DNA from 4 places in the Paenibacillus sp. MAHUQ-45 genome. Region 1 is predicted to be linked to each of the others. Evidence: riboswitches for the same ligand, from Rfam matches in the RefSeq annotation. Region 1 holds a riboswitch; each other region holds the start of a gene.
The links. A riboswitch is a leader RNA that binds a small molecule or an ion and turns the genes downstream of it on or off. The one in region 1 is predicted to bind cyclic di-GMP.
Positions count from the first base shown of each region.

Region 2: it holds a riboswitch for cyclic di-GMP, as region 1 does, so the genes downstream of both, AC3Y23_RS03750 (thiamine pyrophosphate-binding protein) here and AC3Y23_RS19345 (glycosyl hydrolase) in region 1, are expected to answer to the same signal.
Region 3: it holds a riboswitch for cyclic di-GMP, as region 1 does, so the genes downstream of both, AC3Y23_RS11805 (flagellar assembly protein A) here and AC3Y23_RS19345 (glycosyl hydrolase) in region 1, are expected to answer to the same signal.
Region 4: it holds a riboswitch for cyclic di-GMP, as region 1 does, so the genes downstream of both, AC3Y23_RS21800 (anti-repressor SinI family protein) here and AC3Y23_RS19345 (glycosyl hydrolase) in region 1, are expected to answer to the same signal.

Region 1 is NZ_JBYUPV010000009.1:34,497-37,623, reverse strand. It holds gene AC3Y23_RS19345 (glycosyl hydrolase) at 153-1,772, opposite strand; cyclic di-GMP riboswitch class I at 1,783-1,863, opposite strand; gene AC3Y23_RS19340 (sugar phosphate nucleotidyltransferase) at 2,031-3,127, opposite strand, start outside.
Region 2 is NZ_JBYUPV010000002.1:9,797-12,923, forward strand. It holds gene AC3Y23_RS03745 (carboxymuconolactone decarboxylase family protein) at 1-9, opposite strand, end outside; gene AC3Y23_RS03750 (thiamine pyrophosphate-binding protein) at 25-1,662, opposite strand; cyclic di-GMP riboswitch class I at 1,849-1,941, opposite strand; gene AC3Y23_RS03755 (hypothetical protein) at 2,229-2,495, shown strand; gene AC3Y23_RS03760 (methyl-accepting chemotaxis protein) at 2,512-3,127, opposite strand, start outside.
Region 3 is NZ_JBYUPV010000004.1:223,930-227,056, reverse strand. It holds gene AC3Y23_RS11810 (FUSC family protein) at 232-1,332, shown strand; cyclic di-GMP riboswitch class I at 1,644-1,735, shown strand; gene AC3Y23_RS11805 (flagellar assembly protein A) at 1,837-3,127, shown strand, end outside.
Region 4 is NZ_JBYUPV010000011.1:64,890-68,016, forward strand. It holds gene AC3Y23_RS21785 (TasA family protein) at 1-513, shown strand, start outside; gene AC3Y23_RS21790 (TasA family protein) at 585-1,172, shown strand; gene AC3Y23_RS21795 (helix-turn-helix domain-containing protein) at 1,354-1,683, shown strand; gene AC3Y23_RS21800 (anti-repressor SinI family protein) at 1,789-1,941, opposite strand; cyclic di-GMP riboswitch class I at 1,969-2,053, opposite strand; gene AC3Y23_RS21805 (2-oxoglutarate dehydrogenase E1 component) at 2,574-3,127, shown strand, end outside.

The sequences.
Region 1 (3,127 bases):
AGGCTCCCGGTCCGGTAGAACCAAGCTGATCTCCGTCAAGGACAATTGTCTTCTTATCCCGGGAGCCTATAGTTCAGTAGCCCTGCCAAAGAGCAGGGCTACCGATCGGCTGAAAAGAATCTCATTGCTGTGATCCGTTAAATGCGTAAGGACTAGATAACGTAGTTCTCAGTTCCGTCCACGCTCGCGAACAATGCGCTGGTCGGAACGGCTTCCTTCACCTGACTAGGGCTTGCCCACATCAGGCGCACTCGGGCATCACCCAGATTCTCGTAATACTCCACTTTGATATCATACAGCTCCCCGGCATTCAGGGCGATGCTCCCCTGATGCTCAGTCCCGCTTTGATTATTCCAGCTGTCAATGATCGGCAGCCCGTTGATCCACACCCGAATGCCATCATCGGATTCAGTGTAGATCTGATAATTCTCGCTATACAGCGGTTTGATTTTCCCCGTCCAACGGATAGAGAAATTATCAACACCCAGCAAGGCTACATCCGGTGAACCCTGCCTCCAGTTATAATCAATCGCTGCATCATTCCGGGTAAGAACCGCCGTACCGGAAAGCTGCATATTGTTGAAGTATTCCCCCGTTAACCCATTCGCCATCGTATGCTTTCCCCCTGTTCCAGTATTCCCTGTTGGTGCAGCAGGAGGTTTCGGTGTGTTTGATGGCGTAACAGCGGGTACTGGAGGAGCCGGTGGTGGCGTAGGTGCCGGTACCGCTCCAGCCGCAAATTTGTCTCTGGTTACCGTGTAGCTGTTGTTCATAAAACCTTTAATATCATCAGTGTGGTTATTATCGTATAGCATTTTTCCCCAGGTCATCATAAAGGTCCATTTGCTCTGGGTCTCTCTCAGCTTGGCTACGTCTGGCATTTCCCCGTTCTCTCCGATACCGATCGGCTTCCCGGCCGCCAGCGCCAGCAGACTGTCGTAATGGCTTTGTTTATAATCGTTCTCATATATATCTGCAGCGAGAATGTCTACTTTATCCGCACCCGGATAGGTCAGAGCATACGGATCCGCCCAGGCATTCGGGGCATTCGGACTCCATACCCACAGCAGATTATTCAATTTATGAACGTTAACAAAACGGTCATACATAATATTCCAAAGTGCAGCGAAATTATTTTTCTTTCCCCACCAGAACCAATCTCCATTCATTTCATGGTACGGCCGCCATAATACAGGTACCCCTGCATCACGTAAGCTTTTCAAAGGTATCGCCACTTTATCCAGTTCGGCAATCAGGTTGTTGTACTGTACCGTCCCTGGTGTAACGTACTTATTGAATTCCGCTTGGCTGAGACTTCTGGAGACATTGGACCAATCATAGCTGGTTCCCGGTAGGCTCTGATGGAAGGTCATGGCGACTACTCCGCCGCTTTTGCTCCAACTGATGGCGCTGTTCACTACATTCTGACGATACCAGGCAACCTGGCTCTCATTCTGCCCGCTGATAGCGCCCATCTCGTAACCGTGCAGTGCGGCATATTTACCGCTGGTATCTTGCAGCTTGAGATTGAACTCATCGGGACTCTCCAGGTAGTCATGCTGCCCTGCAATAATTCCTTTACCGGATAAAGAGTACATGTAGTTAAGTAATTTTACAGCTTCGGGCGAGGCAGCGGGATTCACCGGAGTACCGGAGCCTGCAGCTCCTGCCATAGACGGAACGATTCCCACGCTCAGTGGAAGGGTCGTCAGAAACAGAGCAACGGACAGGAGTGCGCGCAACAAACGATACTTACGGTAAGCTTTCAACATACATCTCCCTTTCGGTAGCCAGGCTGCCATTCTTGCGAAAGGCCCTATAGCTTTGCGTCCCTATCTTTCGATAGGTTTGCCGTTTTCGTTATTGAAGGATCTATCCCTCTTACCGTAAATATCGACGCTATTTAATTATTTTTTAGTGCATTTATGAAAAAAATATCATTTTTGAGTCTTTATACCTGTTTTAAAAGCTTCGCATTTGGTTAAATAGATAGTTTGTTCTACTAAATTCCCCTACGCTCGAATCCGGTCCTAGGAAATAAACTGATGCAGCTCAATATCATCCCAATTCAGGGTGATACGGATATTATCTTCCTCTACCAGTTCAGAGCCTGTCTGCACTTCAATAAACTCCACGTCCGTTAAAGCCAGAATGGCATGCTTGGTGCCTTCCGGAATGCGAACCACATCGCCCGCCTTTACGTTATACATTTTCTCATTCAAAACAATGCTGGCTTCCCCGCTGATAATGGTCCAGACCTCACTGCGCTTGCGGTGCAACTGATAGCTGATATTCTTCCCTTGTGAGATGCAAATCCGTTTCGTCAGCACCTCATTGCCTTCTTCATATTTCACATAGTCAATGACACGATAATGACCCCAGCGACGTTCCTCGTACATTGGGCGCTGATCAAACGACTTCAGCACTTCTTTGATCCGTGGGCTTTCCGCTTTATGGGTTACGAGAATTCCGTCGGGACTGGCAGCGATAATTAGATCTTTTGCACCAATGACCGTAATCGGAATATCCAGTTCATTCACGAGGCAGGTGCCTTCGGAATCAGCCGTAACAACCCCTTTGCCGACATGATTGCTGCTCATCTCTTCCGTCAATGTATTCCACGTGCCCAGGTCCTTCCAGAATCCATCATACGGCTGCACAACAATCCGTTCTTCCTTCTCTACCACTTCGTAGTCAAAACTGATGGAGGACAGCAGTTTATACTGCTTCTGCAGTTCCTCATAGTTGAGAGGCAGCCCTTTACGCTGCAAAATATCCAGCAAATAGCCAAGACGGAAAGCAAACACACCACAGTTCCACAGCGCATTGCGACTGATCAGCTTCTCCGCCTGCACGCGATCCGGCTTCTCCTGAAAATGGCTTACCTGCATAAAGCCGCTCGCCGCAGGCTCATCGGAGGTCGGGATGATATATCCGTATTTCTCCGAAGCATGCTCAGGCACCACACCCATCAGCGCCAGATTAGCGCCGCTCTCCTCCATCGTATGTTCAAGCTGGGCTACCGTTTCAAAGAAAGCAGCCTCAACATAAGGGTCCACTGGCAAAATAGCCACCGTCTCGGCAGGCGACACGCCAGCCACGGTATATAAATAGGCTGCTGTCAGCG
Region 2 (3,127 bases), on a different contig from region 1:
GTCGCTCATAAATTGGCCCCCTAATTAAAGATTCACTACACGGTGTGCAGTAGGTGGTACTTCGTCACGGTCTGTCAACAGTTCGATTACTGCAACCTTGTTCAAGGCTACCGCATCTTCGATCGCAGCGGAGAATTGTTCCAACGTCTCACAGCGATATCCGCTTGCTCCAAGGGATTCACCAAACTTCACGGCGTCCATTGGGACTTCGAATAGGGTTCCGTCAATTCGGCCCGTAGTCTTCTGCATTCCCTTAAGCGCCATATCCAGTTGCATGTTGTTCACAACGATAAAAATAACCGGGATATCCTTACATACTGCTGTATTAATCTCTGCACCGAGCATCATAAAGCATCCATCGCCAGTCACACAGAAGATCGTTTCATCCGGTGATGCAACCTTGGCGCCGATAGCCATGCCAATGGCGTTGCCCATGCAGGCAAAATAGGCATCAAACACAAAACTGCCCGGTTTTTTAACGTTATACCATTTAACGGCATTAAAGCCATGGCTTCCGTCATCCACGAACATAGTGTTGTTGTATGGAATCAGATCACTCATCACATTCATGACTGAAGCCAGAGAGAGACCAGGGAGCTCAGGCAGTTCATCCCGATAGTTAAAGCTTTCGGTAGTACGTTTGGTCACAGAATCTCTATCCAGGTGTTCAAGATAATACACAAGATTATCACGCAGATCCCCGGTGACCGGTATTGTTTGGGAGGTCAGAATTTTGCCCACAAACGTAGGATCACTATCGAACTGAATTAAAGTCTCTGGATGGTTCTCACGTTTGAGATTACAGATGGTCATATCGCTCAGGCGGGAGCCCAGTACAATATACAAATCGCTGCGATTTAGCAGATCATCACCATGAGTGCATCCGCCGACACCGACAGGACCGTGATACAGCGGGTGATCCCAAGGAATAGCACCTTTGCCGCCAGGAGAAGTCACGACAGGGATGTTGAAGGTTTCAGCCAATTCGATCAGCTCTTTATGAGCTCCGGAACGGTTAACACCTTTACCCGCAATAATCAGTGGGTTCTCAGCATTGTTGATAGCGTTGATTACACGGTCAAAATTGGAGATGCTTACGAACGATTCGCGCTCTGGATAGACTACCGGGAATTCTTCCAGCAGTTCTGTCTGAACGTCGAAAGGCAAGCAAAGATGAACGGGACCACGGTTACCGCTCAGAGCAATCGAGATAGCATGATTGAAAATGGTACTGAAGTTATCGCCACGTTCTACAAGCTTGCTGAATAGAGTAGCCGGTTTGAACATATCAGCAAGATCAGCCAGATATGAGGAAGAATCCTGACATTGCGGAATACCTAATTCTTTTATGGATTGATGACCTGTAATAAATAGTACCGGAAGGTTATTCGCTTTGGCATGGGCCGCTGCAGTCAGTAGGTTCGTTCCTCCGGGACCGGATGTTCCGAAAGCAACACCTAGTCCGCCAGTCTTAAGGGCATAGCCTGCGGCTTCAAACCCGGAACTGGATTCATGTCTTCCAGGAATAAACTCAATACCGTAATCCACCATCTTTAGAACTAAAGGACAAATGGATTTACCAATAATACCAAATGAATGGGTTACTCCGAGATTACGTAGTGCCTCCGCCATAAAATCTGCGACTGTCTTCAAAAAAAACACCTCTCAAGTGTATGAATTGGGATAAGTAAAAAGATAAATATATTATCGTTCTGGTGATGCGAAATGATTAGAACGATACAAACGGGTATAAAGAAACAACAAAACCTGTGCTCGAATAATGGAGCACAGGTTGGAAGCAAAAAACCGCCACTCAGACCGCAAGATTAAGTCGATCCTCCTGGTTTTCTCTGCAACCTGGCAGTCATGGCCTCAGAAAAATGAGGCTGTAGATCCATGGCTTTGCGTCATTCCTTTTCAGGAATTTTGCCCATATAAATTATATAACTAATTATAAGAATAATTTTCCTTTACATTATATTCCTAGCTCGTCTTTGTCAATATATTTTACACAAATGAACTCGGAATTTGACGAAAAAAATGAAAGAGAATAGGGATATAGTTTTAATTTAAAATGTATCCAAGGGGGTATTGTAAATTAGAATGCGGTTACAAAATAGAGCGAAAATAAACTATTAATTGGGTCAGTATGGAATATTTGACTAGAGGGGTTGGTGCAAAAATGCAAATTGGATCAAAACAATTGGATGGAGAAGATTAGATAATAATTGAAGAAATTAGTTGACTCATCATTTGCCGTGATATTTTTAATGAAAGAATTGAATCCAAATACTTATTTTTTTCTAAACTATAATGGAAGTGAGTGGGTTAAAAGTAGGATGCTTGAGAGGGGAGAAGGCGAATCGTTATTTGTGAGTATGAATTTTACGGAAAGGTCTGAAAGCGATATAATGCAAACGTTTCATAAGTTTGAAAAACTGCCGTATAAAATAGAGCTTATACGGCAGTTTTGTGCTGAAAGGAACAAAAATTAAATTTTGATGACAAATTCTAAAATTTAAAAATATGAATCGTTTTTTGTAGCTGGAAGACGGCTGACGTCATTTTTTCACTCTCTTCTGCAACAGATTCCAGAGCATTGATCTGCTCACTCATCGATGCAGAGACCTCTTCAGTGCTGGCCGCTGTTTGCTGGGTAATGGCGGAGATGTTCTCGATCGCAGAGGAGATTTTCAGGGCACTGTCCAGCATCAGATCGCTTTCCGAAGAGAAGGCGGCGATCTGCTCGGTAATGTACTGTACGCTTTGGACAATTTGCCCGAAAATTTGTGCAGTCTGAATGATCATTTCATTCTGTACCTGAACGACTTCCTCATTGATGGTAATATTCGCAATGGCTTCCTTGATATCGGCTTCAATGCTTCGCACCAAGCTGAAGACCTCTTTGGTCGAGGCCGTTGATTCCTCAGCCAGTTTGCGAACTTCGTGGGCGACCACGGCGAACCCGCGGCCATGCTCTCCGGCACGGGCAGCTTCGATGGAAGCATTCAAGGATAACAGGTTGGTCTGTTCCGCAATTTCGGTAATTGTCTTGGTAATCATGGTGATACCGCGAGCGTTATGGGAGAGGGCATCAATAGTATCAGCTACTTTTTGTGTAGCTTCA
Region 3 (3,127 bases), on a different contig from region 1:
CGGCATGCCCAGTGCGGATAAGCGACAATTCCTCCTTTCGTTCGACACTCCATATAGGTATAGCATAATAGATAGCTTCCCCTTATGCGATAGCTTAGATTGTTAACATCCCCCAGAAACTTAACAACTTCGTAAAACTTATCAGGATTTTCGTCAAAAATGAGGTGATATAATGAAAACGGATGAAAGTTAATTGATGTTTTCCTATTTTTGCGAAAGAAGATGAAGAACATGAACGAGGGGTTACTGGACCGCCTTGAGAAATTTGGTTTTTCCCTATATATGATACGTGTGACGCTAGCTGCATCGCTCTCTTGGGTGGTGGTGCACAGTCTTTATAGCAATCATTATCTGTACTTTGCTCCGCTAGCTGCCATTCTGATTACCCAAGGTACTGTTAAGGGCTCTGTAGAAAAAGGAATCTACCGGCTCCTCGGCATCATTCTTGGCGGGATCGTCGCTCTGATCGTCGGTAAGTTCTTTGACATAAGCGGGCTCTCTATCCTGCTTATGCTGCTCATCGGCATTGGCATCGCCACCGCCTGCCGCGTGAATATTCAGGCCGTGACCCAAGTAGGCGTCACCTCTGTTATGGCCCTTTCCTTCTATCAAAACGATTATGTAGTCTCTAGAATATTCGAAACCTTCATCGGCGTACTGATTGCCGTCCTCATCAATATGATTATCGTTCCGCCGAAGGGGTTCGTCAAGGTAAAAGCCTTGGCACTTGAAGGAAGCCTGCTGCTCGCAGATGCACTGAGAGGACTTGCCGCCGGAGAACAAAGTACGGAGAAGGGCAAAGCCGTATCGAAACAAGCCGGGGAGCTGCTGACACGAAGCCGCAAGCAACAGAAAGAGATTCACTACACACTATCCCATTACCAATGCCGTAATGAATTGCACAAGCTGAGCACAGCTACTACTCATCTGAAAACCGTTCATGCCTATGTGAAGGAAATTGCCGATGAGATTGCTCTGCTTCCACCGCATTATGCAGCTGCAGAAGGGCTGGCTGGTTCGCTGGAAGCCACCGCGGATTGCATCGCACTGTACGGAACGAAGACCCTGTCCGATATCGAGTGCACCCGTTCCCTCCCAGACGCCCTGCGCCATGCACGGGAATTACAGCTCTCTTGCTTCTCAGAGCTTCAGAGACATTGCCCTCTGACAGCCATGCGCGATCTCGGTGCAGTGTTCTCCCACTTGAACCGGGTGCTGGAAGAGGTGGAGCGGGCGGAATATGCCACCTGTTCAGTTGTACCGCATGAGGCCAAGACCAATATCGCACAAGGTATTCATTACATGAAAAAAGGACTCTCCCAAAAGCTATAAACGGGAGCGTCCTTTTATTTTACTAAAACCATCTTACGCGTTATAATTAAGGAAATGTGGAATATATAGGTACTTCTGTGGACTATTTGATCCCATGAGAGACGTCCCGGGCCATCCGGCTTAGACGCCTCTCTTTTACATGTGGACGGTCTGGGTGAATTTATTTATTTTATATTGTCAATTCGTTACTTTAGCACTAAAATTAAAAGGATTTAATGCCGACAATTTTATATATACGACGTACCGGCGCCTTCTTTTTTTGTCGATTTTAGTCGATTAAAGTGCCTGATGCTGAGTATACATCATTGATCCATTTTTAAAGGCAAACTATTCGAAAGGGTAGGACGCAAAGCAATGGGCCTAAGAATGCACAAGCTGCATTTATGGTTGCCAGGCTGCCAATTAGACGCCTGCATGGCGGATATCCCTAGCGGATATCGCATCTTAACCCGGTGCTCTCTATGTACAGATGCCTTTGATTATACAAAGAAGCGAGGTAACAGAATGTCGCAACACCCTAATCGAAATGACGTAAAAGAATTTGCCCGGCCATTGCCGATAGAGCCCTCCGAACAAATCTTGAATAGTGCTCCACAATCTCTACCACTGGACGACACGAACAATAAGGACGGCATCATCATTATTCAAAATAATCAATTTTTCATCACCTCACCTTTATCTGGCGGCAAACCTGCTGTCATCTCTCCCGTTCCTCCCGTTGTCCTTAGGAAGAACCGGCAGATCATTACTGCCCCTACCGAAGTATTGTCATCCGACCGCCTGGAGTGGGAGATTGAAGAGCCCGCACCGTATGAGATTACAGTCTCCGAAGACAAGTTATCGGCTTTCCTTACCCTGCGACGGTTGGAACAGTACGCCTGGCGCCTGAAGGATTGTGCAGCCACGAATAACATTGCGGTTAGTGCGGAGCAGGACAAGAAAGCCCTGCTGTCTACAGTCCGCATCGAACAGGTCCTTGCCGACTTTGACAAAAAATCCATCTCCCAGAATCTCAATATTCCAGCGATTTACGAGGCATTGAACCACCCTACCGGACGGCCTGTCCGTGTAGCGGAAGGTACCGCGCCCAAACCCGCGATCAATGCAAGAATCGAGATCCCTTTTTCCGAGGAAGCCCTGACCGCAGAAATCTTCCATAGAAACGTGAGTGGACAGGAAGAGCAGAATTACCCGGACATCCCAGAAGTCCAAGAGGGCGACATCGTAGCTATCAAGCATCCACCCATCGAAGGGGTTCCCGGATATGATGTGTATGGACATCTGCTGCCTGCTGCCCCACCTGAGGATTTCCAGCTTATAGCCAAGGAGCATACACAGCTTATATCCGGTCTGAAGGTCATGGCGCTTCGTACAGGCAGACCCCGCCTGACAGGAGTGAAGGGCAGAACCTTTGACATTGCCGCAGCGCACAGGGTTCTGGGGAATGTCAATCCTGAGACCGGCCACATCGTATTCCCGGGGGACGTTGCTGTTCACGGCGATGTGGAAGAGCAGATGATTATTGAAGCGATTGGAAATGTCTATATTTACGGAAACGTGAAGAATGCGACCATCGTTGCAACCGGGAGTATTTGGATACATGGCGATGTGGTGGAGAGCAGACTGTATTCGGGATATCATGGAGTTTTGAATAACCGACTCTACCATCTGTCAAAACAGATCCTAGAGGAAGGCAATCTGCTACGGAAGGCAGCCAAGGTGTTGGCCAAAAAGTTAGAAAACCGCCAACAGCCTGTGAATTACGGCCAGGTCATTCAGCTTTTGCTTGATACCA
Region 4 (3,127 bases), on a different contig from region 1:
TATTTCAGCGATACCGCGCAAAGTACAGCTTCTTTTAACAACGGAACATTGAGCTTGGATTCTGATCCCTCTGTGATCGTGGACCTCAACAATCTCAAGCCAGGTGATATCATCACCAGAGACTTCAAGCTGAAGAATAGCGGCTCACTTGATATTTCCCAAGTGCTGCTGAAAACGGCAACTGAAGTTATAGACGTGAACAATGACAATGGAACCCATAACTTGAAAGATGACATCGTGGTCACCTTCCTGGTTAATAAAGACAAGATCACTTCTCCGGTTCTGATTAAAAAACTGTCTGAGCTGGAAAACCTTTCGCCTGACCTTGTAAAAGCAGGCATCCTTGGTTCAGTTTTCGGCGAAAAATCAGGGATCAAGGCAGGAACTCTGGATAAGCTGTCTGTTCAGTTTGCCTTTGTCGACAACCTCCAGCCTCAGAACTACTACCAGGGAGACAGCCTGAAATTGAAGTGGACCTTCGAGGCTAAACAAGGCGCTGGCGAATACAAGTAAGCCGTTCGATCTCAACGCATTAACTATTTTGTCTACCATTTTATTAACCATATAAGAGGAGGAATTTATTCATGGGTATCAAAAAAACATTGGGTCTTGGCGTAGCAACGGCGGCTTTGGGATTGTCTTTAATCGGGGGCGGCACCTTCGCTTACTTCAGCGATACAGCGGAAAGCACAGCAACTTTCGCCGCTGGTACGCTGGATCTGAATACTAATCCTGAGCAAAATGTGAACCTGAGCAATCTGAAGCCAGGTGACATCGCTGTCCGCAACTTCACTCTGCAGAATAGCGGCTCGCTCGACATTAAAGAACTGAAGCTGGTTACTACGTATATCGTAACTGATACTAACAGCAACAACGCCGGACAGGATCTGGGTGCTCACTTTAAAGTAAAGCTCCTTGACAGCAGCTATACTAGCGGCTCAATTGCTGGCCATGTCGTTGCCGAAGCAACACTCAAGGATTTGCAGAGCAATCCAGGCTACGATTTGGTAGCCAATGCCTTCCCAGGCGGCATCTCCGCAGCCCAATCCAAGACGCTCAAATTAGCCTTTGAGTTCGTTGAGAACGGCCAGGATCAAAACATCTTCCAAGGTGACAAACTGGACGTGAAGTTGACCTTCAACGCCAAGCAAGGCGCCGGAGAATTAAAATAAGTCTGATTCCTAAAAACTACCGGCATCTCTTACACCCTTCACCGGGCTAAGACATGCCGGTTTTTGCTCCAATCCCCTCCTCTTTTCTCCTCTGAACAGCAATGTGTCTTTGTCCGTTTCAAGGAAATTTGTTATACTTATACAAAAAGTACGGAGGGGCGTTGTCATCGTGCCTGATAATATGGGAGGGCGCATCCATGAACTCCGGGTCGAGAAGGGCTTATCCTTATCCGAACTTGCGGACAAGGCGGATGTGGCCAAGTCGTACCTGAGTAATGTTGAGAGAAATATTCAGTCCAACCCCTCTATCCAATTCATTGAAAAAATTGCCGACGCACTACAAGTATCTATTCACGTGTTGCTATATGGAGACCTCTCCGACACTGAAGAGACGCCGCTGGATTCGGAATGGTTCCGGCTCGTGCAAGAGGCAATGAGCTCCGGCATCAGCAAGCGGGAGTTCAAGGAATTTCTAGATTATCAAAAATGGCGTCTTGAACAAAAGGATTAAAGATTTCGGCCCTGAGCGCTTCAATAGCTTGGGGCCCCATCATATAGAGAAGGGCACAGCATATGCTGTGCCCTTCTCTATATGTATCTGTTATGATTCAAGCTGCTAAATAGCCTTCAAAGCCTTCTCATTAAAGAAACGGCGAATCTCCTCCGCCTTGATGCCCGCCTTCTTGGCACTCAGCAGCAAATATACCCATTCTAAATCCAGATCAACTGTCTGCAGTTCTCCGTTGTTCCCCTGGTTGGACTTATCCAAAAAATCTCCTCCTAAGATTTCGCGTCCCCAGGCAGTCCGGCCGTCGTAGTATTTCTACCTTAGACCCGAGACTTTGTGCCCCTGCCTTTCAACAGGTTTACCCTTTACTGGACCCTTTACATGAAAGGATCTGGCTAGAAATTATTATTAAAAACCATACTGCAATAACATTATACAAGAAAGAATCGGAAAAGTGTGTCGTTTTCTGGGAATTTCTAAGGTGAGAAATGTAAAAAGTTTAGCTCTTTTTGACTAATACCTGTCCAAGTTGAAACCACCTGTACCCAATGCACAATTTTGAACTTATTAATAATTCTACTAACCCAAAATAGACTAATTATAGAACCATTAACCCATATCCGAGCATTGTAATCAGGTTTTATAAAAAAAACGAGGACTATCGAATTATTTTAATAGTTACACTTGTTGATGTAATCTATTTATGGCGCTATGGCATCAATGACCAGGCTGAACCATACCGTTTTGCGATTGGATTGGACGAAAGTATGAATTGATTAAGGCCACCGAAAGTAGCACAATAGTAAGGAAATGAAAACGCAACCATCACAGCTCCGAACAAGGCCCATACCAGCGCCCCGCGTTTGGAGTTCATCCGTTAGGAGGATGTATTCATGGCAGCCAAAGAGCCCTACAATGAATCTGTTTGGAGCAAATATTATGGCCCCAATCTGGGCTACATTCAGGAGAAGTATGAGCAGTTTGTGAAAGACCCCTCCTCAGTTGAAAATAATTACCGTGAACTTTTTACTGTTTATGGCCCGCCTCCCCTGGCGCCGGATGCTGAACCAGCTCCGCAGCCTATCGTCTCGGGAGATGCAGTTTGGCTTCGCAAGGCTGTCAAAGCCTCTAAGCTAATCGCTAACATTCGTATATATGGCCATTTGGCCGCCAATATTGACCCGCTGGAGCGGGATCACAATCCTATGACAAAATGGCTGAATCATGAAACGTATGAATTGACGCGAGAGGACCTCATGGCCCTCCCTGCTTCACTAATTTGGGAGAATGTCCCGGATAATATTCAAACCGCTTGGGACGCCGTTCACCGGATGCGCCAAGCCTATACACAAACTATAGCCTACGAATTTGGTCATGTGCATGATGAACAGGAACTTCGCTGGTTGAACAGCCAGGCGGAGTCCGTTAACTCACCTGCGCCATTGAA